4 regions of the Pseudoduganella sp. R-31 genome follow, and region 4 is predicted to be linked to each of the others. Evidence: predicted binding sites of a transcription regulator. Region 4 holds the regulator's gene; each other region holds the start of a gene.

The links. Region 4 encodes FNR, which switches genes on or off when oxygen is low (the NO sensors DNR and NnrR bind a similar motif). Its sites were predicted from a motif close to TTGATNNNNATCAA; they were not measured.
Region 1: a site for FNR is predicted at 3,019-3,032, ahead of ACN9MY_RS19840 (MBL fold metallo-hydrolase RNA specificity domain-containing protein). Genes of this name have one in related genera too.
Region 2: a site for FNR is predicted at 1,607-1,620, ahead of ACN9MY_RS00340 (OmpW/AlkL family protein). Genes of this name have one in related genera too.
Region 3: a site for FNR is predicted at 4,117-4,130, ahead of ACN9MY_RS17045 (universal stress protein). Genes of this name have one in related genera too.

What each region holds. Positions count from the first base shown of each region.
Region 1 is NZ_CP183986.1:4,391,919-4,399,254, forward strand. It holds gene ACN9MY_RS19830 (carbonic anhydrase) at 1-586, shown strand, start outside; gene ACN9MY_RS19835 (diguanylate cyclase domain-containing protein) at 589-1,611, opposite strand; gene ACN9MY_RS19840 (MBL fold metallo-hydrolase RNA specificity domain-containing protein) at 1,620-2,984, opposite strand; gene ACN9MY_RS19845 (amino acid permease) at 3,133-4,479, shown strand; gene ACN9MY_RS19850 (hypothetical protein) at 4,479-5,309, shown strand; gene ACN9MY_RS19855 (hypothetical protein) at 5,391-5,954, opposite strand; gene ACN9MY_RS19860 (peptidylprolyl isomerase) at 5,951-7,264, opposite strand; gene ACN9MY_RS19865 (phospholipase) at 7,264-7,336, opposite strand, start outside.
Region 2 is NZ_CP183986.1:75,852-83,187, forward strand. It holds gene ACN9MY_RS00330 (molybdopterin cofactor-binding domain-containing protein) at 1-1,033, opposite strand, end outside; gene ACN9MY_RS00335 ((2Fe-2S)-binding protein) at 1,030-1,524, opposite strand; gene ACN9MY_RS00340 (OmpW/AlkL family protein) at 1,692-2,294, shown strand; gene ACN9MY_RS00345 (DUF2244 domain-containing protein) at 2,305-2,775, opposite strand; gene ACN9MY_RS00350 (hybrid sensor histidine kinase/response regulator) at 2,785-4,005, opposite strand; gene ACN9MY_RS00355 (chemotaxis protein CheB) at 4,005-4,610, opposite strand; gene ACN9MY_RS00360 (CheR family methyltransferase) at 4,610-5,440, opposite strand; gene ACN9MY_RS00365 (response regulator) at 5,440-7,336, opposite strand, start outside.
Region 3 is NZ_CP183986.1:3,746,839-3,754,174, reverse strand. It holds gene ACN9MY_RS17060 (trypsin-like serine protease) at 1-628, shown strand, start outside; gene ACN9MY_RS17055 (PepSY-associated TM helix domain-containing protein) at 632-1,846, opposite strand; gene ACN9MY_RS17050 (TonB-dependent siderophore receptor) at 1,859-3,991, opposite strand; gene ACN9MY_RS17045 (universal stress protein) at 4,189-5,028, shown strand; gene ACN9MY_RS17040 (PHA/PHB synthase family protein) at 5,056-6,666, shown strand; gene rodA (rod shape-determining protein RodA) at 6,799-7,336, shown strand, end outside.
Region 4 is NZ_CP183986.1:3,617,981-3,625,316, forward strand. It holds gene ACN9MY_RS16515 (sensor histidine kinase) at 1-1,166, shown strand, start outside; gene ACN9MY_RS16520 (response regulator) at 1,163-1,576, shown strand; gene ACN9MY_RS16525 (response regulator) at 1,573-2,676, shown strand; gene ACN9MY_RS16530 (response regulator) at 2,669-3,304, shown strand; gene fnr (fumarate/nitrate reduction transcriptional regulator Fnr) at 3,406-4,179, shown strand; gene ACN9MY_RS16540 (carboxymuconolactone decarboxylase family protein) at 4,240-4,611, opposite strand; gene ACN9MY_RS16545 (MerR family transcriptional regulator) at 4,565-5,014, opposite strand; gene ACN9MY_RS16550 (bacteriohemerythrin) at 5,060-5,446, opposite strand; gene ACN9MY_RS16555 (LysR substrate-binding domain-containing protein) at 5,512-6,411, opposite strand; gene ACN9MY_RS16560 (aldo/keto reductase family oxidoreductase) at 6,508-7,336, shown strand, end outside.

The DNA of each region.
Region 1 (7,336 bases), 770 kb from region 4:
GTCGCCGATCGACATCCGCAAGACCAGCAAGGCCAAGCTGCCGCCGCTGGAATTCGCCTACAGCCCGTCGCCGCTGAAGATCCTCGATAACGGCCACACCATCCAGGTGAACTACGCCGCAGGCAGCAGCGTCACCATCGACGGCAAGCGCTACGACCTGCTGCAATTCCACTTCCACAAGCCAAGCGAAGAAAAGATCAATGGCCGCAGCTACCCGATGGTGGCGCACCTGGTGCACAAGAATGAAGAAGGCAAGCTGGCCGTGGTAGCGGTGCTGTTCCGCAAAGGCGCCGAGAACCCGCTGGTGCAAACCCTGTGGGATGCCTTGCCGAAGGAAAAAGGCGAAGCACAGGAAGTGCCCGGCGCGAGCATCGATATCGGCAAGCTGCTGCCTGCCGCGCAAGGCTATTACAACTTCGCCGGGTCGCTGACCACTCCGCCCTGCAGCGAAGAGGTCAACTGGTTCGTGCTGAAAAATCCGGTTGAAATGTCGGACGCCCAGCTGAAGCGCTTCGCCCAGGTCTACAAGCACAACGCCCGCCCGGTGCAGCCGCTGAACGGCCGCACCGTCCAGGAAAGCCTGTAGATTCAGCAGCGCGCCTGCGCCCGCTTGCAGCGGTCGCGTCCCTGCCGCTTGGCGGCATACATGGCCGCATCGCTGCGCCGCAACAGCTCTTCGGCCAGTTGCGCATCATACGGAAACACGGCCAGCCCGATGCTGGCCGATACGAAGGCCGGCTGTTCTCCCGCCAGCCGCACCGGTGCGCGCACTGCCGCCAGCGCACGATCCAGGATCTCCTCCGCCTCGCCCACATCGTTCAGGCCAGCGAGCAGCAGCACGAATTCGTCGCCGCCCAGGCGCGCCACGGTATCGTTGGCCCGCACCACCTGCTGCAGACGTCCCGCCACTTCCACCAGTACCGCGTCGCCAGCCTCGTGGCCAAACGTATCGTTGACGTGCTTGAAGCCATCCAGGTCCATCACGCAAACGGCCACCAGCTTTTCGGCACGCGCCGCAAAGGCCAGCGCCTGCTGCAGGCGGTCTTCCATCAGGCGCCGGTTCGGCAGGCGCGTAAGCGGGTCCATGAAGGCCATCTTTTCGATCTCTTCCTGGCGGGCGCATTCATCGGTAATGTCGGTAAACAGGCCGAAATAGTGCTGCACCCTGCCGTGTTCATCGCGCACCGCGCTCAGGGTCAGGTGTGCGGCAAACAGCGTGCCGTCGGAGCGTTTGTCCCATACCTTGCCCTGCCACTGGCCGGTTCCCAGCAGGCCTTGCCACATCGCCTTGTAGAACTCGGCGTCCTGCCTGCCGGACTGCATGATGCGCGGATGCTGGCCCACCAGCTCGTGGCGGGCGTAGCCGCTCATGGCAGCGAAGGCGCGGTTGGCCTCGACGATGCGCATGTCGCGGTTGACCACCAGGATGCCTTCCGATGTCGCATCGAACACCTTGGCCACCAGGTGCTCGCGCGCCGCGGCGCTGCGCATGCGCTGGCGCAGCAGCCGGGAAATGCTCGTCACATGGCGAAACATCAGCCATGCCGTCAGCGCCGCGGCCAGCAGGGCGCCGCACAGTGCGGCAAGCGAGATTTCCAGCAAGGCCGCCATGGCATCCCCTACTCCAGTACCACCTCTTCCAGGTAGTCCGGCACCCGGCATGGCCAGTGGAGCTGTTCCGAAATGCGCAGCCGCAGGGCATCGGCCGCCGCCGGTTCGCCATGGGTGACGAACACCTGGCGCGGCGTGGCCGAAGAATGCGAGAGCCAGCCCAGGATTTCGTCGGAGTCGGCATGGGCCGACAGGTTGCCGATCAGTTCGACCTTGGCCCGGATCGGGTAATACTCGCCGTGGATCTTGACCGAGGTTTCGCCGGCCAGCATGCGGGCCCCGCGCGTCCCTGCCGCCTGGAAGCCGGCAAACAGGATAGTGTTGCGCGAATCGCCGGCAAAGGCTTTCAGGTGGTGCAGCACGCGGCCGCCGGTAGCCATGCCGCTGGCGGCAATGATCACCATCGGCGCCTGGCGCCGGTTCAGGGCCATCGACTCTTCCACGCTGTTGACGATGTGCGCCACGTGGCCCAGGGCGTGGCAACTGCGTTCGTCCAGCCGGTGCTGTCCCTGGTGCTTGATATAAAGCCGCGTGGCATCCACCGCCATCGGGCTATTGAGGTATACGGGGAGCGCGAGCGGGATGGCGCCGGCCTCCTTGAGCCGCCAGATTTCATACAGCAGTTCCTGCGCCCGTCCAACGGCAAACGAAGGGATCACGGTTACGCCGCCGCGCGCCGCCGTCTTGCCGATCACGTCGGCCAGCTTGCCGCCGGGGTTGGACGCGTCGTGGCGGCGGTCGCCGTAAGTCGATTCCACCACCAGGTAGTCGCATTTGCCCAGCACGGTCGGCGGCCGCATGATCGGATCGTTGGGCCGCCCCACGTCGCCGGAAAACATCACGGTCCGGCCATTGCATCGCACCGACACCGAGGCGGCGCCGAGGATATGCCCGGCCAGCTGGAAGCGCGCCATCATGCCCGGCACCGGCGAAAACTCATGACCGACCGGCACCGCCTCCAGGTGCTCCAGCGCACGCAGCGCATCGGCTTCGGAATACAGGGGCAAGGCCGGCTTGTGCTTGGAGAAGTTGTGGCGGTTCGCATACAGCGCTTCCTCCTCCAGCAAGCGGCCACTGTCGGGCAGCAGGACGCGGCACAAATCGCGCGTCGCCTCCGTGCAATACACCTTGCCGCGGAAGCCGGCGCTGACCAGCACCGGAAGGAAGCCGCTGTGATCGAGGTGGGCATGGGTCAGCAGCACCGCGCCAATGGACTCCGGCGGCACCGGGAAAGCATCCCAGTTGCGCAAGCGCAGCTGCTTATAGCCCTGGAACAGGCCGCAATCGACCAATACCTGTTCGTCGCCATGGCGCAACAGGTATTTGGAGCCGGTGACGGTGCCGGTGGCACCAAGGAATTTAAGTGTGAGCATGTTTGTAGCATATCCAAGCCGACGCACAAAATATTTGATCCAGGTCAAAGAGAAGTCTTGCGAAATGCGGCAGTGCGAAAATGACATTGTTGCCTTGCGAGGATGTAGAATCAGGGCCTTTGATCTTTTCGACACCAGGACGCCATACATGACAGAACTGAAACGGGGCCTGAAAAGCCGCCATATCCAGCTGATCGCGCTGGGCGGCGCCATTGGCACGGGCCTTTTCATGGGCATCGCCGACACCATCAAGCTGGCCGGGCCTGCCGTGCTGCTTGGCTACGCGGTGGCTGGCTTCATTGCCTTCCTCATCATGCGCCAGCTGGGCGAAATGGTGGTCGACGAGCCGGTCGCGGGTTCCTTCAGCTATTTTGCCGACAAATATTGCGGCCACATGGCCGGCTTCATGTCAGGCTGGAATTACTGGGTGCTGTACGTGCTGGTCAGCATGGCCGAGCTGACGGCAGTCGGCATCTACGTCCAATACTGGTGGCCGGGCATTCCCACCTGGGTCAGCGCCCTCGCCTTCTTCCTGATCATTAACGCCATCAGCCTGGCCAATGTGCGCGCTTACGGCGAAATGGAATTCTGGTTCGCCATCATCAAGGTGGTAGCGGTGGTCGGCATGATCGTGTACGGCGGCTACCTGCTGGTGTCCGGCAACGCCGGGCCGGAAGCGACCGTGGCCAACCTCTGGCAGCACGGCGGCTTCTTCCCGAACGGCGTGTCGGGGCTGGTGATGGCGATGGCAGTGATCATGTTCTCCTACGGCGGCCTGGAACTGGTGGGCATTACCGCCGCCGAAGCCAGCAACCCTTCCGAGACCATTCCCAAGGCGACCAACCAGGCCATCTACCGTATCCTGATCTTCTATGTCGGCGCATTGGGCGTGCTGCTGTCGTTGTACCCCTGGCAGAAGGTCGTCACCGGGGGCAGCCCGTTCGTGATGATCTTCCACGCACTAAACTCCAACTGGGTTGCGAACATCCTGAACGTGGTGGTGCTGACCGCCGCACTGTCCGTGTATAACAGCGGCGTGTACTCCAACAGCCGCATGCTGTACGGCCTGGCCAGGCAAGGCAATGCACCGAAAGCCCTGCTGGGCGTGAACAAGCGCGGTGTGCCCTTGGCGGCGCTGGGCGTATCGGCCCTCGCCACCGGCATTTGCGTGGTGCTGAACTACTTCATGCCGGGCAAAGTGTTCGGCTTCCTGATGGGACTCGTGGTTTCGTCGCTGGTAATCAACTGGGGCATGATCAGCTGGATCCACCTGCGCTTCCGCGCCCAGAAAAAGATCGAAGGGCACGAGACGGGCTTCAAGAGCTGGGGCTACCCGCTGACCAACTACCTGTGCCTGGCCTTCCTGGCCGGCATCCTGCTGATCATGTACATGAGCGAAGGCCTGCGTATTTCGGTGTACCTGATCCCGGTCTGGCTGCTGGCACTGTACATCGGCTACCGCCTGCGCGGCGTGCCTGAAAAGGCGGCGGCGTAATGCCCAAGGTCGCACTCCTGACGATCCACGGCATGGGCGAGCAACCGCTCGACTATGCCGACGACATGCGGCGCGCGCTGTCGCACCGCATGGGCGCGGCCTTCTCCGACGTCGACGTGCATAGCGTGTATTACCAGCACCTGCTCAAGCCCAACGAGCTCGATGTATGGAACCGCACGCGCGAGCGCTCCACCGTGCGCTACGAACAGCTGCGCAAATTCATCCTGTTCGGCTTTGCCGATGCGGCAGGGCTGGAGAATCGCAAGGAATACGACAATTCGGTCTACGAGCAGGCGCAGATGGAGATTGCGCGCGCCCTGCTGGCGATTCTTGCCAACCGCGGCCCGGAAACGCCGATCGTGCTGCTGGCGCATTCGCTGGGCTGCCAGGTCATGTCCAGCTTTATCTACGACGCGCAAAAGCGCGCCGGCGGCGGTGCTGTAGCCGCCGGCATCTGGAAGCCGGGCCGCATGGCCGACAGCCTGACAGCCGAGCAGCGCAAGTTCCTGCAATGCGGCACGGTGCGCACCTTCGTGACGACCGGTTGCAATATCCCGGTCTTCGTCTCCGCCCACCAGCGCATGGACGTCAAGCCGATCATCAAGCCCAATCCAGCATTCACCTGGCTCAACCTGTACGACCCCGACGATGCACTCGGCTGGCCCTTGCAGCCGCTGGAAGGCGGCTACGAAACCCTGGTCGAAGACCGCGTCGTCAACGCCGGCCAGGGCATCCTCGACTTCATGACCAAGAGCTGGAACCCGCTCTCCCACACCGCCTACTGGACCGACGACGAGATCATCAAGCCCTTGGCCAGCTTATTAGTTTGAAAGTCGGGGTCAGGTCTGGCAATCCGCCATTCTTTTCGCAATGCGAAAAGAATGGCGGATTGCCAGACCTGACCCCGACTTTTATCTTGAACGCATGTTGTCGGCGGCTTGGCGCTGCTGTTCGATGCGGCGGATCTTTTCTGCGACTTTGGCCAGCTCCTCAGGCGGCACGCCGGCTTCGCGACCTTGCTCGAGATCGGAATGCAGACGGGCTAGTTCGGGGACTGCGGCTTGGGCGTAGGCCGCGGCCAGGCGCTGTTTCTGCGCCAGCTCATGAGCGGCGTAGGCTTGCGGGTCGGCCATTACGCTGGCGTCGGGGTGCTCGGCCGGGGCGTCGTGCTGGATCGGCGGGGTGCGGGCATCGCCGGATTCCCGTGCCAGGGCCAGCGAGAGCCAGGCTGGCGCCCGCGGGTCCACCGGCGGGATCGGCACGCGGCGCAGTCCATCGCCCTCGCCCGTATCAGCCATCGCCGGACGTTCGCCAGCCCCCGGTGCGGGCATGGGGGCCGGCGGTGCGGGCTTGGGTGGTGTGACGGCGGGCGCCTGGGGAGGGGGCGTCGTTTCGCGAACGCTGGCGAAGTACCATTGGCCAACGACGGCGGCGACAATAGCCGCGATGACGGCGATGGCTTGCCAGTGTTTCATGGCGCCTCTGCGATTTCAACGCGCGCTGTGCGGCGCGACTGTTCGATCATCTGGCTTAGCTGCTGCCTGGCTTTCTGCAGCGCGATCATGCGGCTGGCCTGGTAGCGCACCGTTTCCGATTGCAGCGGCTGGGCGCCATGGACCTGTTCTTCAATGAGCACGATTTCCCAGTACGCGCTCTCGTCCGGGCCGACCGGCGCGCGGACCGGGGCGGATGGCTTGCCCGGCGGCTGGCTGAAGGCGAGGCTGGCCAGCCAGTCCTTGCTGCCGTCGGCGCTGATCCAGCCAAGGTCGCCGCCTTTGGCTGCGTCGCCGGCGCGCGACATGCGGCGTGCAGTGGCGGCGAAGCCTGCGCCTTGCTGCAATGCCCTCACCGCACGCTGCGCCTGCGCTTCGTCCGCTACCCGGATGTGGCGGGCGCGGACCCTGTCGACGCGGGCGAACAAGTCCTTGTGCTCGCGGTAGAAGCCTTCAATCTCCTGCGCACTGACTTCGCCGGACAGGCGGTTCAGCAGCGGGCTTCCGGCGTCGGTATCGAGGCCGACGCCGTGCAGGTTCTGCAGCGCCACCACCGTGTCGCCATCCTCGATGACCTTGCGCAGGTCGGCCACGGCTTCGGCGCCGAAGCGTTGTCGGGCCCAGTGCAGCACGAATGCGTTGGCGACGATGCGGCGTGCCTGCTGTGCTGCGACGCTGGCCGGTTGCTGCGACAGCGCCAGCCGCCCCTGGACGTTCTGGCGGTGGTACACGTCGTAAAGGGTGACGCTCGCTGGTTCGCCGCCGGGAAGCCGGTAGCGCAGGACGTCGGCCTTGCCGGCCAGGGACTGCTGTTCGGCGGTCAGCGCGATCTCCAGCTTCAAGCGGCCCTGGCGGCCGAAAATGGCGTCCAGCTGCGGCTGCGACATCGGCGGCTGCGCGATCACCAGGCTCTCCAGCGTGGCGCCCGGCTGCGCCTTCACGGCGGTGTCGATGTCCTTTCCATACACTTCGCGCAGGGTTGCGACAAGGCGTTCTTCCACCATGACTTCCGGGGCAAAGGCTACCGTGGCGCCGGGCTGCTCTTTTGGCGCTGCGTTGCCGGCACGTGCCGCCAGCAGGCGAACCTGGATGATGTCATCCAGCACCGCCCGCCGCTCCAGCGAGGGCTTGGCGGCGCGGCGCTGTTGCCAAAGGGCGTCCAGCGTGAAGGCATAAACCGGCTCGCCGTCGATGCGGGCGGCGATGGCGGCGCCGGGCGCGGTGGGGCCCGCCACCGCGCTTGCTCCGGCGAGCACTGCGGCGACGGCGGCGACGAAGTGGCGGGCGGCCATCAGTTGGCCAGGCGCTCGGCGGCGCGGTTCAGCACGTGGACCACCATGGCGATCGAGTGCGGAATCATCTTC
Region 2 (7,336 bases), 3.3 Mb from region 4:
TCTGGTGGGGGTAGCTGTAGACGGCTTCGATCTTGCGGTGGGCGCGGGCCAGGGCGGCCTTGGCGTCGCCGTTGCTGTTGCCGACTGCCGCTTCCGGTGCATCCAGGCCGGCCTTGATCCAGGCGGCGGTGTCCTTGCTGTTCATGCCGGCGTTGGGGCCTTTGTCCCATTCGATCGGCAGGGCGTCCAGGGCGCTGCGGGCGCGCCACCAGGTGTCGGCCACCACGGCCACGGCGCTGTCGCCGACCTGCAGCACTTTCTTCACGCCGGGCTTGCCGGCAATGGCGGCGGCGTCGAAGCTTTTTACCTTGCCGCCGAAGACCGGGCAGTCCTTGATCGCTGCGTTCAGCATGCCGGGCAGCTTGAAGTCCATGCCGTAGACCTGCTTGCCGGTGGTCTTGTCGACCGTGTCCAGGCGCGCCAGGCGCTTGCCTGCCAGCTTCCAGTCTTTCGGATCTTTCAGCTTGATGTCGGCAGCGGCGGGCGCCTGCAGCTTGCCTGCTGCGTCGGCGACCTTGCCGTAGGTGAGCGTGCGGCCGGACGGCGTGTGGGTGATCACGCTTTTCGCGGCCGCGCATTCGGCGGCCGGCACGCCCCACTGGGCGGCGGCGGCCTGCACCAGCATCATGCGGGCTGCGGCGCCGCCCTTGCGGACGTATTCATGCGATTCGCGCACGCCGCGGCTGCCGCCGGTGGAGAAGCTGCCCCAGACGCGATTGCGCGCCAGCTGGCGGCCGGGCGACGGGTATTCGGTGGTGACCTTGCTCCAGTCGCCATCCAGTTCTTCCACCACCAGTTGCGCCAGGCCGGTCAGCGTGCCCTGGCCCATCTCGGAACGGGCGATGCGGACCACGATGGTGTCGTCCGGCTTGACCACGACCCAGGCGTTGATCTCGGGCGCATCCGGTGCCGCGGCGGCCTGCGCCTGCTGCGCTTCTGCGAACGGGATATGGAAGCCGAACATCAGGCCTGCGGTGGCGCCCAGCGAGCGGCCGAGGAAGCTGCGACGGGAATGAGAAACTGCGGCGCTCATGCTTTGCTCCCTTCCACGATGTCCAGGCCTGCGGTCTTCACGTCGCCGCCCCTGGCGATCACGTGGATGGCCTTGCGCACGCGGTTATAGGTGCCGCAGCGGCAGATATTGGTCATCGCTGCGTCGATATCGGCGTCGGTCGGGTTCTTCTTCTGCTTCAGCAGCGCGGCGGCGGCCATGATCATGCCGGACTGGCAGAAGCCGCATTGCGGCACGTCCAGCGCGGCCCAGGCCTTTTGCACGGGATGGCTGCCGTCCAGGCTCAGGCCTTCGATGGTGACGATCTTCTGGTCGGCCGTCACGGTGGAGACAGGGCGCACGCAGCTGCGCGTCGGTTCGCCGTCAATGTGCACGGTGCAGGCGCCGCATTGCGCCACGCCGCAGCCGTATTTGGTACCGGTGAGTCCCAGCTGTTCGCGGATCACCCACAACAGGGGCGTATCTTCTTCGGCCTCGAACTCGCGTACCTGGCCATTGACGTGCAATTTCATTTCCTGCCTCCGGGGATAGGGTGGGATGTGAATTCGCGAATCTTACTCTCGTTTTAGCTAACTTGTGTTCGTTCGGGCAATTTTGACTTAGGTCAAAGATTTTGCTGCGTCGCATCAATAGACTTTTACTTACCGAATATCAATGACCACATGAAAGAGGTAGTGAAATGAAGAAAGCGATTTTGGCAGTTGTCCTGGGTAGCGTGGCGTTTGGTGCAATGGCACAGGAAACGCCTTGGCAAGTGCGCGCACGTGCCGTGCACATCAACCCCGCAGACAAGTCCGACCCGATTGCCGGCGTGGGCCCATCCGACCTGATCACCGTCAGCAGCAAGACCATTCCGGAAGTGGATATTTCCTACTTCTTCACCCCGAATATCTCCGCCGAGCTGGTGCTGACCTATCCGCAGAAGCACACCGTGTATGTGGCTGGCGAATCCGCCGGCACGTTCAAGCACCTGCCGCCGACCCTGCTGGCGCAGTACCACTTCACCCCATCCTCGCAGCTCAGCCCTTACCTGGGCGTGGGCGTGAACTGGACCACCTTCTCCAAGAACAAGATCCTGGACGGCCAGGGCAGCCTGGAACACGACAGCTTCGGCCTGGCCCTGCAGGCTGGCGTGGACTGCAAGCTGGACAAGAACTGGTCGCTCAACCTGGACATCAAGAAAGTGCAGATCCGCAGCGACGTGCTGCTTGCCGGCACCAAGGTCAGCAAGGTCAAGGTTGACCCGGTCATGTTCGGCGTGGGCGTAGGCTACCGCTTCTGACGGCTGGCACCTAGTTGCTGAACAAGCCGCCCTGCACTTCCGCGCGCAGCTCCTGGGCCAGCGCGCGGCGGCGCGGGTCGGTGGCGAAGTAGCCGATATCGACTGCGACGCCATTCGATTCAAGGTGAATCAGGTCGCCGTAGCGGGCGGGCATCTGCAGCCGGAGGAAGTAGAGTTCGAGCTGCGTCACGCTCATTTTGCCGGCGGAGACCTGCTCCACCAGCAGCTTGCCGTTGGCGAGCACGATGTGTTCATAGTCCGTGGCATGGCGGGCGAAGTAAAGGAAGGCGGCCGCCACGGCCGTCATCTCCAGCACGGTGAACAACAGCACCTGCCACATGCCCATGATCACAAAGCCGGTGGCAACCGCAAACGAGAGCAGGCACATCAGGGCATAAGCCATCCCCATCTGCTGGGGCGACAATGAGCAATTGCGCCGCAGTAGCCATTCCCTGCGTTCCCTGAGCAAGTCCCGGTTCATGGGGACATTCTAGGCACAACTCGCTGGCAAAGGCAAAATGTCCTTGGTGCTTCCCGTGCCCGGCGTGGGCTTTTCGTCGGCGCGCGGCAACGTGAAGATGAAGGTGGCGCCTTCGTTCGGCTTGCTGCGGGCCGAGAGCGTGCCGCCGTGGGCTTCGGCCAGCTGGCGCGAGATGTAGAGGCCCAGGCCCAGGCCGGCCGGCATGCCTTCCATCTTTCCGCGTTCGAAGGGTTCGAAGATTTTCGGCAGCACTTCCTCGGGGATGCCGACGCCCTGGTCGATCACCTCGATACGGGCGTTCTGGCTGTCGGCATGCAGGCGCACGTCGACCGGCTTTCCGCCGCCGTAGCGCAGGGCGTTGTTAATCAGGTTGACGATGACCTGCTCCACGCGGAACTCGTCCCAGCACCCGGCCACGGGCTGCACGATCGACAGGCGCAGTTCGCTGTGCATGTCGGCGGCTTGGTGCGACAGGTCGCCGACGATGCGCTGCAGCAGCGCCTCCAGGTCGACGCGGGCCGGGCGGATCGACAGCTTGCCGGCGCGGATGCGCGATACGTCGAGCATATCGTCGATCAGGCGCACCATGGCGTGGATCTGGCGCATGTCGCGCGCCACCATGCGTTCCAGCTGCTCCGGCGCGAAGTGGTCCATGTTGCCGCGTTCGAGCTGCAGCTTGCGCATCTGCGCTTCCAGGTACAGGGTGTTGAGCGGCGTGCGCAGCTCGTGCGCCACCATGGACATGAACTGGTCGCGCATTTCCAGCGCGCGTTGCAGTTCCTGCTGCACGGCGTTCAGCTCGCGCACCGTGGCCTCGCGCTGTTCGACGATCTGCCGCACTTCCTGCTTTTGGCGGAACAGGTCGACAAAGACATTGACCTTGCTTTTCACCGCCTCCGGATCGAGCGGCTTGTAGAGGAAGTCCACCGCGCCCGCTTCGTAGCCCTTGAAGGCGTAATTCAGCTCCTTGCCGGCGGCGCTCACGAAGACGATCGGGATATGGCGCGTCTTGCCGGTGCCGCGCATCAGTTCAGCCAGTTCAAAGCCGTCCATGCCCGGCATCTGCACGTCGACGATGGCCAGCGCGAATTCATGTTCGAGCAACAGGGCGAGCGCCTCTTCGCCGGTACGGGCCTGGTAGATCACGCGGTCGTCGGCGCGCACCAGGGCATTCAGCGCGCGCAGGTTTTCCGGCAAGTCGTCCACCAGCAGGACATTGGTCGGTTCCATCAGTGCTTCTCCAGCATCAGCAATAGTTGCTTGATTTGTTCCAGCGGCAACACCAGGTCCGGCTGGCGCACGCGGATGGCCTCCAGCGGCATCACGCCGACATTGGCTTCTTCCGGGTCCTGCACCACCGTCAGGCCGCCCGCCTTGCCAATGGCGGCCATGCCTTGCGCGCCGTCGTCATTGGCGCCGGTCAGCAGCATGCCCGCCAGGCGTGATCCATACACGTCTGCCGCTGATTCCATAGTAATGTCGATTGCGGGACGTGCAAAGTGCAACGGTGCGTCGCAGCTCAGCGAAAAGCTGCGTTCATTTTCAAGCAACAGGTGGTAACCGGCTGGCGCAAAATACAGGGTACCCGGAATGATGTCTTCCTTGTCGCCCGCTTCGCGCACCGGTACCTGCACCCGTTGTTGGAAGACGTCCACCAGCTGGTTTTGGCGACCGCTCCTCACATGCAGCACCACCACGATCGGCAGGCGGTAACCGCGCGGCAGTGCCGGCAGCACCTGGATCAAGGCGTTCACGCCGCCGGCCGACGCGCCAATGACGATCGCCTCCGTGGTTCGGCCTCGCACAGCCATGTCCAGCGCAGGGTCGGTTTGCATTATTTTTTCCTGAACAGGCGGTCGCGCTTGGCGAGCACTTCAAACCGGGAAGCGTAAGTGGAGAAGTCGATGCTCTCCTTGCTGCCCAGCCCCAGGAAGCCGCGATGGCAAAGCGACTCGTGGAACAGCCCGAGGGCCCGTTCCTGCAGCTTCTTGTTGAAGTAGATCATCACGTTGCGACAGCTGATGAATTGGGTTTCGGCGAACACCGAGTCGGTAGCCAGGCTATGGTCGGCGAAGGTGACGTTTTCGCACAGCGAGCGGTCGAACAGGGCGGCGTTGTAGGCGGCCGTGTAGTAGTCGGAGAAAGCGCGCTTGCCGCCGGCCGCCTGGTAATTGGCGGTGTAGGTGCGCATGTTCTCGAGCGGGAAAACGCCTTTCCTGGCTTTTTCCAGCGATTGCGGGTTGATGTCGGTCGCGTAAATGAGGCTGCGCTCCAGCAGGCCTTCTTCCTTCAGCAGGATGGCGAGCGAATACACTTCCTCGCCGGTGCTGCAGCCCGCGACCCAGATCTTCAGCGAGGGGTAGGTTCCGAGCACCGGGGTCACATGCTCGCGCAGGCCGATGTAGTACGTGGGGTCGCGGAACATTTCCGTGACGGGGATGGTCAGGTATTGCAGCAGCTGGCTGAAGGCGTTGGGCTCGTGCAGCACGCGCGATTGCAGCTGCGAGACGGTGGCGCAGCCCATTTCACCCATGGCGTGCAACACGCGGCGTTTCTGCGAAGCGCCGGTGTAGTCGCGGAAGTCGTAGCTGTACCTGAGGAAGATCGCCTCCATCAGCATGCGCAGCTCGATGTCGACGCTGCCGATTTGTGCGCCGTCGCTCATCACACCGTGTCCAGGGCAGGCATCCACACGCGGAGCAATGAATACAGGCGCGACAGGTCGATCGGCTTGGCCAGGTAGTCGTTGGCGCCGGCGGCCAGGCATTGCTCCTGGTCGTCCTTCATGGCCTTGGCGGTGATGGCGATCACCGGCAGGCGGGCGAAGCGCGGGTCGGCGCGCAGGCGGCGCGTGGCTTCCAGGCCGTCCATGCCGGGCATCATGATGTCCATCAGCACCAGGTCGATGTCGGGCACGGCATCGAGCTTGTCGAGGGCTTCTTGGCCATTGCGGGCGATTTCCACCAGGGCTCCCTGTTGTTCGATGGCGCTGGTCAGGGCGAAGATGTTGCGCACGTCGTCGTCCACCAGCAGGATGCGGCGGCCTTCGAAGACGCGGTCGCGGCTGCGCACTGCCTTCAGCATGGTTTGCCGTTCGCTGGAGAGCTGGGACTCGACCTTGTGCAGGAACAGGGTGACTTCGTCCAGCAGGCGCTCCGGCGAGCGGGCGCCCTTGATGATGATGGAGCGCGAGTATTTCGACAGCTCCGCTTCTTCGGCGCGCGTCATGCTACGTCCAGTATAGACAATCACCGGCGGAAAGCTGGCGATCTCCTGCTGCGACATGTGCTGCAGCAGTTCGCTGCCTTGCATGTCGGGAAGTTTCAGGTCCATGATCATGCAGTCGAAGATGGTGGCGCGGAGCTGCTCCAGCGCTTCGGCGCCGCTGGCGACGGCTGCGATGGCGATGTCCTCGTCTTCGATCAGCTTGACCATGCTGTCGCGCTGGCGGGCGTCGTCTTCCACCAGCAGGATGTGCTTGATCTTTTGCGTGAAGCGGCGCTCCAGGCGCTCGAACACGGCCAGCAGCTGGCTGCGCCCGGCGGGCTTGTGCACAAAGCCGATGGCGCCCAGGTGCAGGGCTGCTTCGCCGCTGTCGGCGCCGCTGATCACATGCACGGGAATGTGGCGGGTTTGCGGGTTGTCTTTCAGCATTTGCAGCACCGACAGGCCAGAACGGTCGGGCAGGCGGATGTCGAGCATGACGGCTTGCGGCTGGTGTTCTTCGGCCAGCTTCAGGCCTTCCTCGGCGGTGAAGGCGACCAGGGCGCGATAATTCGATTCGTGCGCCAGGTCGTACAGGATGCGGGCGAAGTCGGGGTCGTCTTCGATGATCAGCACTTTGCGCTCCGGCGGCGGGGCGGCGGCGCGGTCGTCGTCGAAGGGGCGCAGCGGGGCGCCGGCCTCGCCCGGACCGGCGGCGGCGATCGGCAGGTCGCCCGGCATCGATAGCGGCGCGGTTGCGGCGACAGGCGGTGCGGCGGCGGGCCCGCTAGGCGGTGCGTCCGCACGGCCTGCCGGCTGCAGCGCCGCGTCGCCGGGCGGCGCAGCTACCGCCCACTGCGTCGGCAACAGCAAAGTGAAGGTGCTGCCCTGCCCTTCCACGCTGGACAACTCGACTTCCCCGCCCAGCAAGCGCGCCAGGTCGCGCGAAATCGACAAGCCCAGGCCGGTCCCGCCAAAGCGCCGGCTTGGCGTGCCGTCGCCCTGCTGGAAGGCATCGAAGATCGCGCCCTGCTGCTCGGCCGGAACGCCGACGCCGGTATCGATGACGGCAAAGCGCAGCAAGCCCGCCTCGCCCGGCGACACGCGCAGGATCACCTTGCCGCGATCGGTGAACTTGACCGCGTTGCACAACAGGTTCTTGAGGATCTGCTCCAGCCGCTGCCGGTCGGTATAGACCTTTTCCGGCAGGCCGGGCAAAAGGTCGACCACGAACTCGAGCTGCTTTTCCCGCGCCAGCGGGACAAAGGCCGCCTGCAGGGAATCGATCATCGCCTGCAAGGCCACTTCTTCCGGCGCCAGTTCCAGCTTGCCCGCCTCCACCTTGGAGATATCGAGG
Region 3 (7,336 bases), 130 kb from region 4:
GCCGGGCTTTTGCGTGAACGATGACCTCGCCGTGATCACGCTTGGCCAGGACGCCCCGGCCTCCGCCAAGGTCTACAAGCTGGCCGGCCAGCAACTGCAGGCAAATACCCGCATCATCATGGCTGGCTACGGCACCTCCGGCGATGGCATCAATGGCTACACCATCAGCCCCGATTTCCGCATCAAACGTACCGGCCAGAACGTCGTCGACCTCTTCGACGCCGACGACGAACAGGGCTTCAATGGCCCGAACGAAGTCTGGTATGCGGACTTCGACGGCAACGGCCACGATTCGTTTTGCGAATGGGGCCTCGCCTGCTCGGCCCAACTGCCGAACGACCGTGAGTCGGGCATTGGCGGCGGCGATTCCGGCGGGCCGTCTTTCATCGAGCAATATGGCGAGCTGATGCTGATTGCCACCAACACGTTCGGCGGCACGCCGGACGGAATTGTCGCCGGCGCGTTCGGCTCCTACTTCGGCGGCATCGTCCTGCACAGCTACCTGGACTACTTGGTGGCAGCGACTGGCGGTGCGATACAGGTGGTTCCGGAGCCGGCCAGCATGGCGGTGTTTGCACTCGGCCTGCTCGCCTTGGCTTGCGTGCGCCGCCGGGAGCGGCGCCCATGACATTCAACCGGCGGGCTGCATCCCCCGCCGTTGCGCCGCAGCCGCCCTGTTCCTCGAAGTCCGCTTGCGCCACCAGATCACCACGCCGGTGACGCTCAGCATCGCCACCACGACACCCATTGCGGAAACCAGGATCCGGCCGGGCAGGCCGAGGATGCGGCCGGAATGCAATGGGAACTGGGCCTGCACGAAGATGTCTGCCGCAGTCCCTTTCCAGGGCTGGCGATCTCCGAGCAGGCGTCCATCGACCCCGTCGTAATACAGCACGGCAGGCCCGACGCCGCCTGCGCCATGGTCGTCGCCCGGCTTGAAGAAGCTGACGCCGTAGATGCCGTAGGCCTGGGAATAGAACACGCTGCCGGCCGGTTCCTTCCATGTACGGCGCGCCGCTTCCTGCGCTGCCCGTTGCAATACTTCTTCATAGCCGATACGCGCCAGGATCGGATTGCGCAAATCCCTTGGCGTGCGGGTATCGAAGGGAGTTGGTGTCAACTCCGAGACCGCCTGCATCACCGGGTAGAAGACCTCACGGTACAGGTTCAGCGAGAAGGCGGTGAACGCCAGGACGAACAACAGCCCCCATGTCCACAGGCTGAAGGCCCGGTGCAGGTCGAAATTGAGCTTGGCGTTGCCGCCGCTCCAGCGGACCTTCCATGCGGGCTTCCAGCGCTGCCACCAGCCGCGTGCCCCGGGCGTGCGTGTGCGTACTGGCAGCGTGAGGTAGAAGCCGACAAAACTGTCCACCATCCACACCATTGCTATCACGCCCATCAGCCAGATGCCCCAGCGGTCTATGCCCCACATCTCCGGGACGTGCAGCGAGTAATGCAGGCGGTAGAGGAATGAGACCAGCGTCTCCTTGCTGATCGGCCAGACCGCGCCCCACTCACGCTTGCCCAATTCCGCGCCGCTGACCGGATCGACAAAGACCTGGTTGAAGCCGGTGGCATCCAACCCGAAGCCAAGCGACTTTCCCTGCTCCGCATGCAGGGGGATGTATGAAACCCTGGCTTTCGGATGGCGCTGCTCGACCTGGCGTGCAAGCGCGAGCGAAGACTGCGGCCGGCCCGGCGTATGAGCTTCCATCAAGTGCGGGTTCAGCAGGTCATCCAACTCGTGGTCCCACGAGATCACAGCGCCTGTCAGGCCGCTGATGAAGAGGAAGCCTGCCGTGAGCAGGCCAATGTAGCGGTGCAGCAGCGTCCAGCTTGCGCGCATGTCAGCCTCGCATCAGAAACGATACTTCAGGCTCGCCGATACACTGCGCGGTGCGGCGTAGGTGATGGCGCCATAGGCGGCGAACATGCCGAAATGCTGTTTGTCGAACAGGTTGCTCACGTTGACCTGCGCCGAAAGCTGCCTGGTGAAGTCGTAGCGCGCCATCAGGCTGGCCAGCGCGAAGGAACCCTGTTCAATCACGCCATTGGTCCCAGAGGGAGCAGCCGGATCCAGGGTGTAGGTACGGCTTTCCCAATTCAGGCCGCCTCCCACAGTCAGCGCTTCCAGACGGTAGGTAGTGAAGACGCGGAACAGTTTGCGTGGATAGACGCTGTTGAAATCGGCGCCTGCGGCATCCTTGGCCCTGAATTGGGAATATCCCGCGGTGGCGTTCCAGCCGGGAGCCAGTTCTCCCGAGACCTCGAACTCAAAGCCATCGCTCTTGGCGCCGCTTGCGGCGCGGTAGTACGCTTCCGGCGCAAGCGGGCTTGTTCCATCGCGGTCGACCAGGCCAGCCTCTTGGGCGAGCTTGTCCTGTTTGATCCTGAATACCGCAAACGACGCATTCACGCGGCCGTCCAGGAATTCGCCTTTGACGCCGCCTTCGTAGCTCTTGCCGACTACCGGGTCCAGGATATTTCCCGCCAGGTCCTTGCGGTTCTGCGGCTGGAAAATGTCGGTGTAGCTGGCGTAGGCAGACAGGTTGTCGCTGAGGTCGTATACCACGCCGGCATAAGGCGTCAATTCGTGGTCGTGCTTCAGCTGATAAGCCGGGCTCCAGGCTCCGGCGCCGGTCTTGTCGTAGTTGGTGAGGCGCGTACCGATAATCGCCTTCAGCGGATCGGTGATCGAGAAGCGCGCAACACCGTACAACGCTTCCTGCCGGGTCACGCTCTTTTCGTAAAATGTCGGCGCGCCCCAATTCGGCTCAGGATACGCTGCACCATTCCAGTGATTGAAATCGCCTACCGGAGGGTAGTCACTGCCGTAATCGGCGGCACGGCTGTCGGCATTGAATTCCTGCTTCGAGTGCATGTAGCCGAACGCCGCTTCATGCTTGCGCCCGGCGAGCGCAAAGGGTCCGCTGGCATGAAGGCTGAAGTCGTCCTGCCGGGTGTGCGTAATGTAGGAGCCTGCAAACGCGCCCATGCCCAGTCCCGTCGCGCGCTCAGGTACCCCTGAGAGGTAAAGCAGCGCGGAATCGGCCTTGCGGTCGCCATGACTGAAGCCGGCGCGCAGCCTCCAGCCGTTGTCGAAGCTGTGTTCAAGGTCGGCGAAGGCGTTCTCGTACGCTGTTTCCCAGCGCGTCCATCCGGCCGCCGACGTTTTCGAGACATCCCAGTTGGTCTTGCTGCCGTCGGTGTACCAGTACGGCAGGCCGCCCCACATCGGGCCTTGCGGGTCGTTTTCCTGGCGGCTGTAGCCGGCGGAAAGCACGGTGCCGGGCGCCAGGTCGGCTTCTACAGTGCCATAGAAAGTGTGGCTTTTGCTCTTCATCAGATCGACCCAGCTGTCGGAACGCTGGTATTCACCGACCACCCGGGCGCGTACGCTACCGCTGGCATTGACCGGGCTCGAAACGTCTGCCATGGCGCGGCGCTCGTTCCAGCGGCCGGTGCCAAGCTGCGCGCTGCCGGTGAGCTCCTTGCTGGCCGCACGCTTGCGCACCAGGTTGATGGCCGCCGAAGGATTGCCGGCGCCCGTCATCAGGCCTGTGGCGCCGCGCACCACTTCCACACGCTCGTAGAGGGCCAGGCTCCCCAATACTTCGCCGGAACTCCATGCCTGCTCCCAAGCCGTCGGCACGCTGTCGATCTGCAGGTTGTCAATGTCGAAGCCGCGCGCGGTAAAACCGGCGCGATGCGTCTCATACTGGTTGACCGAAACGCCGGTCACATTGTTGACCACATCGGTCACGGTCTGTAACGCCTGGTCCTCGATACGCTGCTGGGTCATCACGGATATCGATTGCGGCGTGTCGCGCGGCGAAATGCTCAGCGGCGTGGCCGTCCGGCTGCGTTCCGCGGTGTAGGTGTCCGGCCTTTGCGCGGTGACCTGGATCTGCGGCATCACTGCAGCGTCTTCCGCCAGGACAGCACCCGGAAATGCCAACCCAAGCAATACCGCCAACTTCTTCTTGTCCATCGTTACCTCAGCTAATTATTAATGATTAGCTGGCGAGGAGCTGGCTTTATTAGAAGACGCAAATGATAACCATTCGCATCTAAAAGTCAACACTTGCTTATGCAAGTTACCGGATTAGATTGAAATTGACCCAGATCATGCCGCTGGATTGCGCATAACCCTAGACTTTTTCACATCTATCCATCCCGGAGGCTGCCATGGGGTTCAAGACTGTCGTTGTGCACGTGAATAGTTCCGCCGATACCGAGCGCCGGGTACGGCTGGCATCCCAGATCGTGCGCATGTCAAAAGGCCGCCTGGTCGGTGCGGCGATGAGCGGCATTTCGCGCTTCCTGTACGCCGACCATGCCACCGCCATGGGTGTCAGCCTGGCAGCCCAATGCATCGACGAAGCGCGGGAAGCCGCCCGCGACAGCTTACGGCGTTTCGAGTTGCAATGCGCGATGCTGGACCTGCCGTCCTTCGAATCCCGCCTGCTTGACGACCAGGCCGCGGATGGCCTGGTGCTGCAGTCGCGCTACGGCGACCTCCTGATACTGGGCCAGGTCAACCCGGACGATCCGATTTCGCCAATGGAAGAAGAAACACCCGAATATGTGGCCATGAACAGCGCAAGGCCGGTATTGGTGGTGCCCTATGCCGGCCATTTCGAAGCGCCGTTCCAGCGTGTGCTGGTGGCCTGGGACGGCAGCATGGAGGCCACCCGCGCCATCACCGCTGCCATTCCGCTGATGGAGCAGGCCGGCAAAGTCACGCTGGCTGTGTTCAATGCCGGCCGCGAACCCGAGGCCCACGGCAGCGAACCGGGCGCAGACATGGCCCTCTACCTGGCGCGCCATGGCATCAAGGTCGAAGTCTCCTCGCAAGCGACGGCGATCGACGTCGGCTCTGCCCTGCTCTCCTTCGCCTCGGATCTCGATGCCGATTTGCTGGTCATGGGTTGCTACGGCCATAGCCGCTTGCGCGAAATCATGCTGGGCGGTGCTTCCCGTACGGTATTGCAAAGCATGACGCTTCCTGTGCTGATGGCGCATTAGGTCCGCATTAGGTCTATACTGGCCTGCATGCCAAATCCGTTCGCCAATGTCGCCGCCGCATGGCTGGCACATCCACTGGAGATGGCCCGGGCGTGGCAGGAGCTTGCCACAGTCGCCTGGGCGACCGGCATGCCTGCGCCGCTGGCGGAAGCTGCGGAGGGCGATGACCGGTTCAGCGACGACGCCTGGCGCGACAATCCGTTCTTTCATGGCCTGATGCAGCAATACCTCGGCTTCACGCGCACCCTGGAACGGCAGGTCTACGACACGCCGGGCGTGGACGAAAGCGAAGCCCGCAGTGCTGCCTTCTGGCTGCGCCATTGGTGCAACGCTCTAGCCCCCAGCAACTTCCCCTGGACCAATCCGGTCGTACTGCGACGCGCCTTCGACAGCGGCGGGGCCAGCCTGAAGCACGGCTTTGAAGAATGGCTGCGCGATGTGCTGGCGGGCGACCTGCGCATGGTGGATCCGGCCCAGTTCCAGCTCGGACGCGACCTGGCCGCGACGCCAGGGCGCGTTGTGATGCGCAACCAGATGATGGAGCTGATCCAGTACACGCCTGATTGCCCGCAAGTTCGGGCGATGCCGCTGGTCCTGGTGCCGCCCTGGATCAACAAGTACTACATCCTGGACCTGACCGCCCAGCAAAGCATGGTGCGGCACCTGGTGCAACAGGGTTTCGACGTGTTCGTCATGAGCTGGAAGAATCCGCGCGCCAATATGCAGGATGCCAGCTTCGAAGACCACCTGTTCGATGGGATCCTCGCTGCCGTCGACGCGGCGCGCAATATCGCCGGCGTCCCGCAAGTGCATGCGGTCGGCTATTGCATCGGCGGCACCGCCCTGTCGGCGCTGATGGCGTGGCTGAACCGCCACCATCGGGCGGCGCGCAATGTCCCGGTTGCGCATTGGACGCTGCTGGCCACGCTCACCGATTTTTCCAAGCCTGGCGACATCGCCAGCTTCATCAACGACGAAAGCGTGGCCTTGCTGGACGGCCTGATGGCGCGCCAGGGTTTTCTCGACTCGCAGCAGATCGGCTGGAGCTTCCGCATGCTGCGCCCGAATACGCAGATCTGGCGCTATGTGGTGCACAAGTACCTGCTCGGCGAGCCTGCACCAGCGCTGGCGCCCCTGGCCTGGAACTCGGACGGCACGCGCCAGCCGCGCGCCACGCACAGTTTCTGCCTGCGCGAGCTATACCAGGCCAACAAGCTGGCCCACGCGGATGCGCTTGAAATCCGCGGCCAGAAGCTTGACCTTGGCCGCATCCGCCAAACCCTGTATGCCGTGGGTGCGGTGGCGGACCACATCACCCCCTGGCGCAGCACCTACCGCAGCGCGGCGCTGGTGGGCGCTCCGGTACATTTTGTGCTGACCGCCTCCGGCCATATCCTGGGCATCATCAATCCGCCGGGCGGCAGCGCCAAACAGCAATACTGGTCGGCTCCCCTGATTGCGGGCCGCGACGCCAAGGACTGGCTGGCGGTGCAAACGCCAACTCCAGGCTCCTGGTGGCAGGACTGGACCGCCTGGCTGCACGGGCGCTGCGGCGAGTGGCGCACGCCGGCGCCGGCGGCCCATGCCGATTATCCCTGGCTAGGCGATGCCCCCGGAAACTACGTGCGCGAGCGCTAGCCCTGGCCTTATAATTTCGGCCATGAATAATGAGCAAAAACAATTCCGCCGCCGGCTTGCCGTGATTGGCGCGATCGCATTTTCCGGCTTTGCCGTCCTGGCTGGCCGCGTAATCTGGCTGCAGGCCTTCCAATGACCGGTCATTCTTCTTTGTGGCGCCGCCTGCGGCCGGTGCTGGCTGTTGACGCGCCGTTGGCTGCCATCCTTGGCTTGCTGCTGGCGGCTGGCCTGTTGACACTGTATTCCGCCTCGGCCGACTTCCCGGGGCGCTTCGAACTGCAGTTGCGTAACGTGGCGATGGCGCTGGGCCTGATGTGGGCGGTCGCGAACATCCCGCCGCCCATGCTGATGCGCCATGCAGTCACGCTGTATTCGCTTGGCGTCGCCTTGCTGTTAGCGGTGTTCCTGTTCGGCGTTACGAAAAAAGGCTCGACGCGATGGCTCAATCTCGGTCACGATTTCCAGCCGTCCGAGATGATGAAGATCGCGATGCCAATGATGCTGGCCTGGTACTTCCACCGCTTCGATGGCGCCAAGGGCTGGCAAATATTCGTCGCGGCCGCGGTGCTGCTGGCCATTCCGGTGGGACTGATCGCCAAGCAGCCCGATTTCGGCACGGCGATGCTGGTGCTGGCGGCGGGTTTCTATGTGATCGTGCTGGCCGGGCTAT
Region 4 (7,336 bases):
ATAATGGCACCCAGCCGATGGTGATGGCGACCATCCACGATATCAGCGCCCGCAAGAAGGCCGAACACGCGCTGCAGGAAAGCGAAGCGCGCATGCGCGCGATCTTCGAAACAGCGGTCGATGCGATCATCACGATCGACGAGCACGGCATCATCGAACGGGTCAACCCGGCCGCAGAGCGCATGTTCGGCTATCCGGAATCGGAAGTCCTGGGCCGCAACGTCAAGATCCTGATGCCGGCGCCGCACCGCGAAGCGCACGACGGCTACCTGCAGCATTACATGACCACCGGCGAAAAGCGCATCATCGGCAAGGGCCGTGAAGTGCAGGGCCTGCGCCGCGACGGCAGCATCTTTCCGATGGACCTGGCCGTCACGGAAATGTGGCTGGGCGGGCGCCGCATGTTCACTGGACTGGTGCGCGACATCACCGAGCGCAAGCACGCCGAAGAAAAGGCGCAGCAACTGCTGCAGGAGCTCACCAGCGCCAACGAAGAACTGACCAACTTTGCCTACGTCGTGTCGCACGACCTGAAAGCGCCGCTGCGCGGCATCGGCTCGCTGGCCGACTGGCTGGCGCATGATTACGCCGACAAGTTCAATGAAGAAGGCAAGGAGCACATGCGGCTCCTGATCAACCGGGTCCACCGCATGGGTGCCCTGATCGACGGCATCCTGCAGTATTCGCGCGTGGGCCGCATCAAGGAAGCCGTGGTGCCGGTGCAGCTCGACCAGCTGGTGGCCGAAGTGGTTGACCTGCTGGCAGTTCCGGCGCATATCAAGGTTACCGTGATGCCCGGCATGCCGACAGTTGCCGGCGAACCGACCCGCATCCAGCAGTTGTTCCACAACCTGGTGTCCAACGCGGTCAAGTACATGGACAAGCCGGAAGGCGAAATCGAAGTGGGCTGGGCCGACGAAGGCAGCCAGTGGCGCTTCCACGTTCGCGACAACGGCCCCGGCATCGCGGAGCGTCATTTTGAACGGATTTTCCAGCTGTTCCAGACGCTGGCGCCGCGCGACCGGGTTGAAAGCACGGGTGTCGGCCTGGCGCTGGTGAAAAAAATTGTGGAAATGTACCAGGGCAGGGTGTGGCTGGAGTCCGAGCTGGGCAAGGGCACGACCTTCTATTTCACCCTGCCAAAGAAAAGAAAGAATAACGCATGAATAATACGAGCAAGCCGATCCTGCTGGTGGAGGACGACCAGGTCGACGTGATGACCATCCTGCGCGCGCTGAAGGAAGTCCATGTCAGCAACCGTGTCGTGGCGACGGAAAACGGCGAGGCCGCGCTGGAATACCTGCGCGAGCCGGGCAACGAACAGCCATGCATCATCCTGCTGGACCTGAACATGCCGATCATGAACGGCATCGAGTTCCTGCAGAACGTCAAGCAGGACCCGCTGCTGCGCCGCATCCCGGTCATCGTCCTGACCACGTCGGAAGAACAGCAGGACAAGATGCGCAGCTTCGACCTGGGTGTCGCCGGCTACATGACCAAGCCGGTGGACTACCGCCAGTTCGTGGAGGTGGTCCGCTCCATCAACCTGTACTGGACGATCAGCGAGCTGCCATGAACAGGGTAAGGGTCCTTATCGTCGAAGACGATATCGTTGACCGTATCGCCTGCCGCCGCGCCTTTGCGCAGGCGCCGGGCTTCAACTGCGAATTGCTGGAAGCGGAAAGTGGCCAGGAAGGCCTGGATATCGCCTTGCGCGAAGAGCCCGACTGCATCCTGCTCGATTATCACTTGCCCGACCTGACCGGGCTTGAATTCCTGGCACGTCTCGCGGCAGACCGCGGCGAACCCCAGCCAAATATCCCGGTGATGATGCTGACCGGCGCCGACAGTGCCACCGTTGCGGCGGAAGCGATGCGCCGCGGCGCGCGCGACTACCTGGTGAAGGACAACGACGGCCGCTACCTCGACTTCCTGGCGGGCGCCATCGACCGCCTGCTGCGCGAGCAGCGCCTGATCGACGAGAAACAACTGGCTGAACAGGTGCTGCGGCAGTCGCAGAAAGAGCTGCGTGAACTGGCCGCGTACCAGGAAAAACTGAAGGAACACGAACGCACCCGCATCGCCCAGGAAATCCATGATGAACTGGGCGGCCTGCTGACCGGCATCAAGGCCTATATCTCGGTCGCCATCGAGCGCGGCGGCGAGCAATCGGACCCACTGTTGAAGGATGCGGCCAAGCTGGCGCAAGATGCGATAGAGACCGTGCGCCGCGTGATTACCGACCTGCGTCCAAGCGTGTTGGACCAGCTGGGCATCTGGCCTGCGCTGGAATGGTATGCGGAACAGGTGGCGCAGCGCAGCGGCTTGCAATGCACCTGCAATATCACGCCGGAGGCGCAGGCGCTGGAGCTCGATGCGGAGCGCAGCACCATGTTGTTCCGCGTCGCGCAGGAAGCGCTGACCAACGTGGTGCGCCATGCCGAAGCGAGCGAGGCGCGCGTCATCGTGGATATTGACGGCGAAAACGTGGTGCTGCGGGTGGAAGACAATGGCAAGGGTATCGAAAGTGCCGGCTTGTCCGACCGGGAATCGTGGGGCTTGTTCGGCATGCACGAGCGCACGCGCCGCTTTGCCGGCGAACTGAATATCAGCGGCAAGGCCGGGCAGGGCACTACCCTGCAGCTGCGGCTGCCTTTGGAGGACAAGAATGGGTGACAAGATCACCGTTTTGCTGGTCGACGACCATGCGATTGCACGCAATGGCGTGCGCCTCATGCTGGGCACGGCGCCCGACATCAGCGTGGAGGGCGAGGCCGGCAACGCCGTCGAAGCGATGCAGCGCGTGGCCGAGCGCAGTTTCGACGTGGCGCTGGTGGACATCAAGATGCCGGGCAAGAATGGCCTGGACCTGTTGAAGACCCTGCGCAGCGAATGCCCGCGCATGGCGGTGCTGGTGCTGAGCACCTATTCCGAGGAAATTTACGCGGTGCGCGCGCTGAAATCGGGCGCCTCCGGCTACCTGACCAAGGATGCGCCGACGGCGACCCTGATCGAGGCCGTGCGCAAGGCTGCCTCGGGCGGCAAGCACGTGAGCCCGGCGTTGCTTGAAAAACTGGCAACCCTGGTCGGCGGCGGCCCGAGCGGCGACCACGAAGAGCTCTCCAACCGCGAACTGGAAGTTTTCAAACTGATTGCCCAGGGCGAGTCCCTGGTGCGCATAGGGGAAAAACTACATCTCAGTCCTAACACTGTGACAACCTATCGCAGCCGCATCCTCGAGAAAATGGGCATGTCCACGAATGCTGAGCTGACCCGCTATGCCCTCGAGCACGGGCTGATCTGAGCGGCTGTAGGGGAACCACTACAGCAACTACACAGGATGCTTGATACCGGGAAATGACGCCGGGCGCGATACTGCTTCCATCGAAAACAAGGAGCAGCAAAATGAGCCCGGTCATCCCAATCACCCCTGCAAACGCCACCAAATCCTGCGCACCAGTCGCAGCCAAATGCTCGCTGTGCAGCTTCAACCGCCTTTGCTTGCCACAGGGCCTGGCCGACGAAGATGTTGCTCGCCTTGACCAGATCATTTCCCGCCGCCGCCGCGTGAACCGCGACGAGCCGCTGTACAAGACCGGCGACAGCTTCCACAGCCTGTATGCCGTGCGCTTCGGCCACTTCAAGACCGTGCAGGTGAACCAGCGCGGCGAACAGACGATTGGCGGTTTCCACATGGCCGGCGACCTGCTGGGCATGGAAGCCATCGGCAATGGCCAGCATTCCTGCAATGCCGTGGCGCTGGAGGACAGTGAAGTCTGCGAGATCCCCTTCAACCGCCTGCAAGAGCTGGTGATGCAGATTCCCGGCTTGCTGCAGCAGTTCCACCGCACCATGAGCCGCGAAATCCAGCGCGAGCAGTCGGTGATGCTGTTCCTGAGCCATATGCGCGCCGAACAGCGGCTGGCCATGTTCCTGCTGAACCTCGCTGGCCGTTACGCCCAGCGCGGCTACTCTTCGACCAGCTTCCAGTTGCGCATGTCGCGTGAAGATATCGGCGGCTACCTGGGCCTGACCGTGGAAAGCGTCAGCCGCCAGCTGGCCCGCCTGCGCCAGGATGGCTCGATCGTCCTGAGCAACCGCGATCTGCGCATTACCGACCGCGCCAGGCTCGAGGCCATGTCGTCCGGCGGCATGGCGCAGGAACTCGCTGTCGCCTGACCGGCTTACCAGTTTTCTCACCTGTAGGGGGTGTATGGGGCAGCTCTTGCTGCCCCTTTTTTATTGCGCGAACACTTCTTTGGCGGCCATCAGGCCGTTGAGCGCAGCCGGAAAGCCGGCGTAGACGGCCATCTGCATGATGGTCTCCACGATCTCTTCGCGGCTGACGCCGACGTTGAGGGCGGCGTGGATGTGCACCTTGAGCTGGGGCGCAGCGTTGCCCATGGCGGTCAGCGCGGCCACCACAGCGATCTCGCGTGATTTCAGGTCAAGCCCCGGGCGCGAATAGATGTCGCCAAAGGGGAATTCGATCAGGTAGCGGGCGAAATCGGGCGCAATATCTTCCAGGCTTTGCACGACGCGGTCGCCGGCCTGGCCGTCGACTTCACGCAGTTTTGCGAGCCCGCGCTCGTAGCGGCTTTCGGTGTTCATTGGCATGTGCTCCATCGGTGGTTGGATTCGACGCCAGGGACTGCTCCAGGGAGCGGTAATACTCGATCTTGGCCTGCAATGATGCTGCAGATTGTTGCATCGCCTCGATTTCGGCGAGCACGTTCTGCATATGCTCTTCCAGCATCCGGCGCCGTTCCGGCACCGTCGAGTCCCCAGCGCCGCGAAGTTTTGCGAATGACTGCATTTTGCCGATTGGCATATGGGTCGTTCGCAGACGCAGCAGGAATTCGATCCAGGCAAGGTCCGAGGCCGCATAGCGCCGCCGGCCGCCCGCTGCACGATTGACCGGGGCAATCAGCCCGATGCGCTCGTAATAGCGGAGGGTGTAGGCTGTGAGGCCGGTACGTTTGGCGACTTCGTCAATGCTCAGGTGCGATTCCATGGGGTGATCGTAAAAGTTAGAGTGCACTCTAAGTCAAGCACTTTATTACTCTAACCGGGAAGCCGCAACTGCGAGCGCAAGGTCCATCGTGTTGATGTGGGCTTCGAGCCAGTCCGGCAGCGTGCGGATGATGTCGCGTGCCGTGGCTTCCTCGTCGTCCTTCAGCAGGCGCAGGGTGCGGGCGACCTTTTCCAGCAAGTAGCCATGGGCTGCGCGGTGGGCCTGGGCAGCCGGGTAGGCGATGCGCTCCATCAGGCTGTTTTCTTCGCGCAGGTGTTCCATGAATTCAGCTGCCAGGTCGCGGCAGGCTGCGTCAAAGGCGGGACGGGGCAGGCTTTCCATGGCGTCGAGCATGTCGAAGACGATGCGGTGCGACTGGTCGAGAACGGGAATGCCCAGTGCGAGGTCCGGCCCGAAGACGATGGAATCCATGGGGTTCTCCAGTAGTGTCGAACCGCAATTGTGCCGCTGGAAAAAATTCGGGCACATGATCCATGTCAATTTTCACTTTTGACAAAGTCTATGAAGGCGCGCAAGGGCGGCGGAACCAGCCGGCGCCCTGGGTAGTAGAGGAAAGGGCCCGTAAAGGATTGCCACCAGGGTTCCAGCACCGCTTCCAGGGCGCCATTGTCCAGGTGCGGGCGCAGCCAGTCTTCGAACAGATAGATGACCCCGCTTCCTGCCTTGGCCGCGTCGACGATCAGTTCAACGGCACCGGATGGCTCCACCAGCAAGGGGCCGTTGACATCGACTTTCACGGTTTCCCCATCGCGCCTGAATTCCCATGGCGGTACGGCGCGCCCGGCAAAGCGCATGCGCAAGCAATCGTGCTGGAGCAGTTGTTGCGGATGGTCGGGCCGCCCGCGTTTGTCGAGGTAGACAGGCGCGGCAGCGGCGGCAAAGCGCTGGACCCGTGGGCCGATGGGTACCGCGATCATGTCCTGCTCAAGGCGCTCGTCATAGCGAATGCCTGCGTCGCAGCCCGCGGCAAGCACGTCGACGAGGCCCTCTTCTGCGGCAATTTCCAGTTGTATGTCGGGATAGGCGGCCAGGAACGCCGGTACGATGGCCGGCAATACCAGTCGTGCTGCACTGATGGGGACGTTCAGCCTCAATCTGCCGGCTGGCCGGTCGCGCAAGCCGTTCACTTCGGCGAGGGCGGCATCGACTTCTGACAGGGCGGGCTGGAGGCGCGCCAGCAGGCGCTTGCCCGCTTCAGTGGAGGTGACGCTGCGCGTGGTGCGGTTCAGCAGCCGCACTCCCAACTGGGCTTCCAGGCGGCGCACCGCTTCGCTGAGACCGGATGCGCTGACGCCCATCGCACGCGCGCCATCGCGAAAGCCTTGGGCGCGTGCAACGGCAATGAAAGCATTCAGGTCGGCAAGATCGACGCGCATTGTGCAAATTTTCGTACGGGCTGTTTTGATTATACCGGCTTATCGAACGGTCGATTCGCTTCTAGACTGGGAACCTCATTGAAAAGGAGCTCTACCATGTCCCAGCAACCATCCACTTACTGCCTCGGAGACCTGATCGTCAATCGCATGGGTTACGGCGCCATGCGCCTTTCAGGGCCGCATGTTTTCGGGCCGCCGGCCGATACAGCAGGCGCATTGAAGGTCTTGCGCACGGCGGTTGAATCCGGTGTCGATCACATCGACACCAGCGATTTCTACGGCCCGCACGTAACCAACCAATTGATCCGCGAAGCCTTGCGCCCCTACCGCGATGGCCTGGTGATTGCCACGAAAATTGGCGCCCGGCGCGGCGCCGATTCTTCCTGGCTGCCGGCTTGTTCGCCTGCTGAACTGGAACAGGCCGTGCATGACAACTTGCGCAACCTGGGGCTCGACAAACTGGATGTCGTCAATTTGCGCCTGATGATCGATCCGATGCAGCCGGCTGAGGGCTCGATCGAAGAGCCGCTTGCCGCGCTGGCCGAGCTGCAGCGCAAAGGCCTGGTACGCCACATCGGCTTGAGCAACGTGACCCATGCCCAGGTAGCCGAGGGCCGGCGGATGTGCGAGATCGTGTGCGTGCAAAACCAGTACAACCTGGCCCACCGCAATGACGACGCCTTGATTGATGAACTGGCACGCGATGGTATCGCCTACGTGCCGTTCTTCCCCTTGGGCGGGTTCTCGCCGCTGCAGTCGTCTACCTTGTCGCGTGTCGCCGCCCGCTTGGGCGCGTCCCCGAACCAGGTGGCCCTGGCTTGGCTGCTGTACCGGTCGCCGAATGTGCTGTTGATTCCGGGGACCACCTCGATTGCCCACCTCAAGGAGAACCTTGCCGCGCAGGCGCTCGATTTGCCCGGCGAGG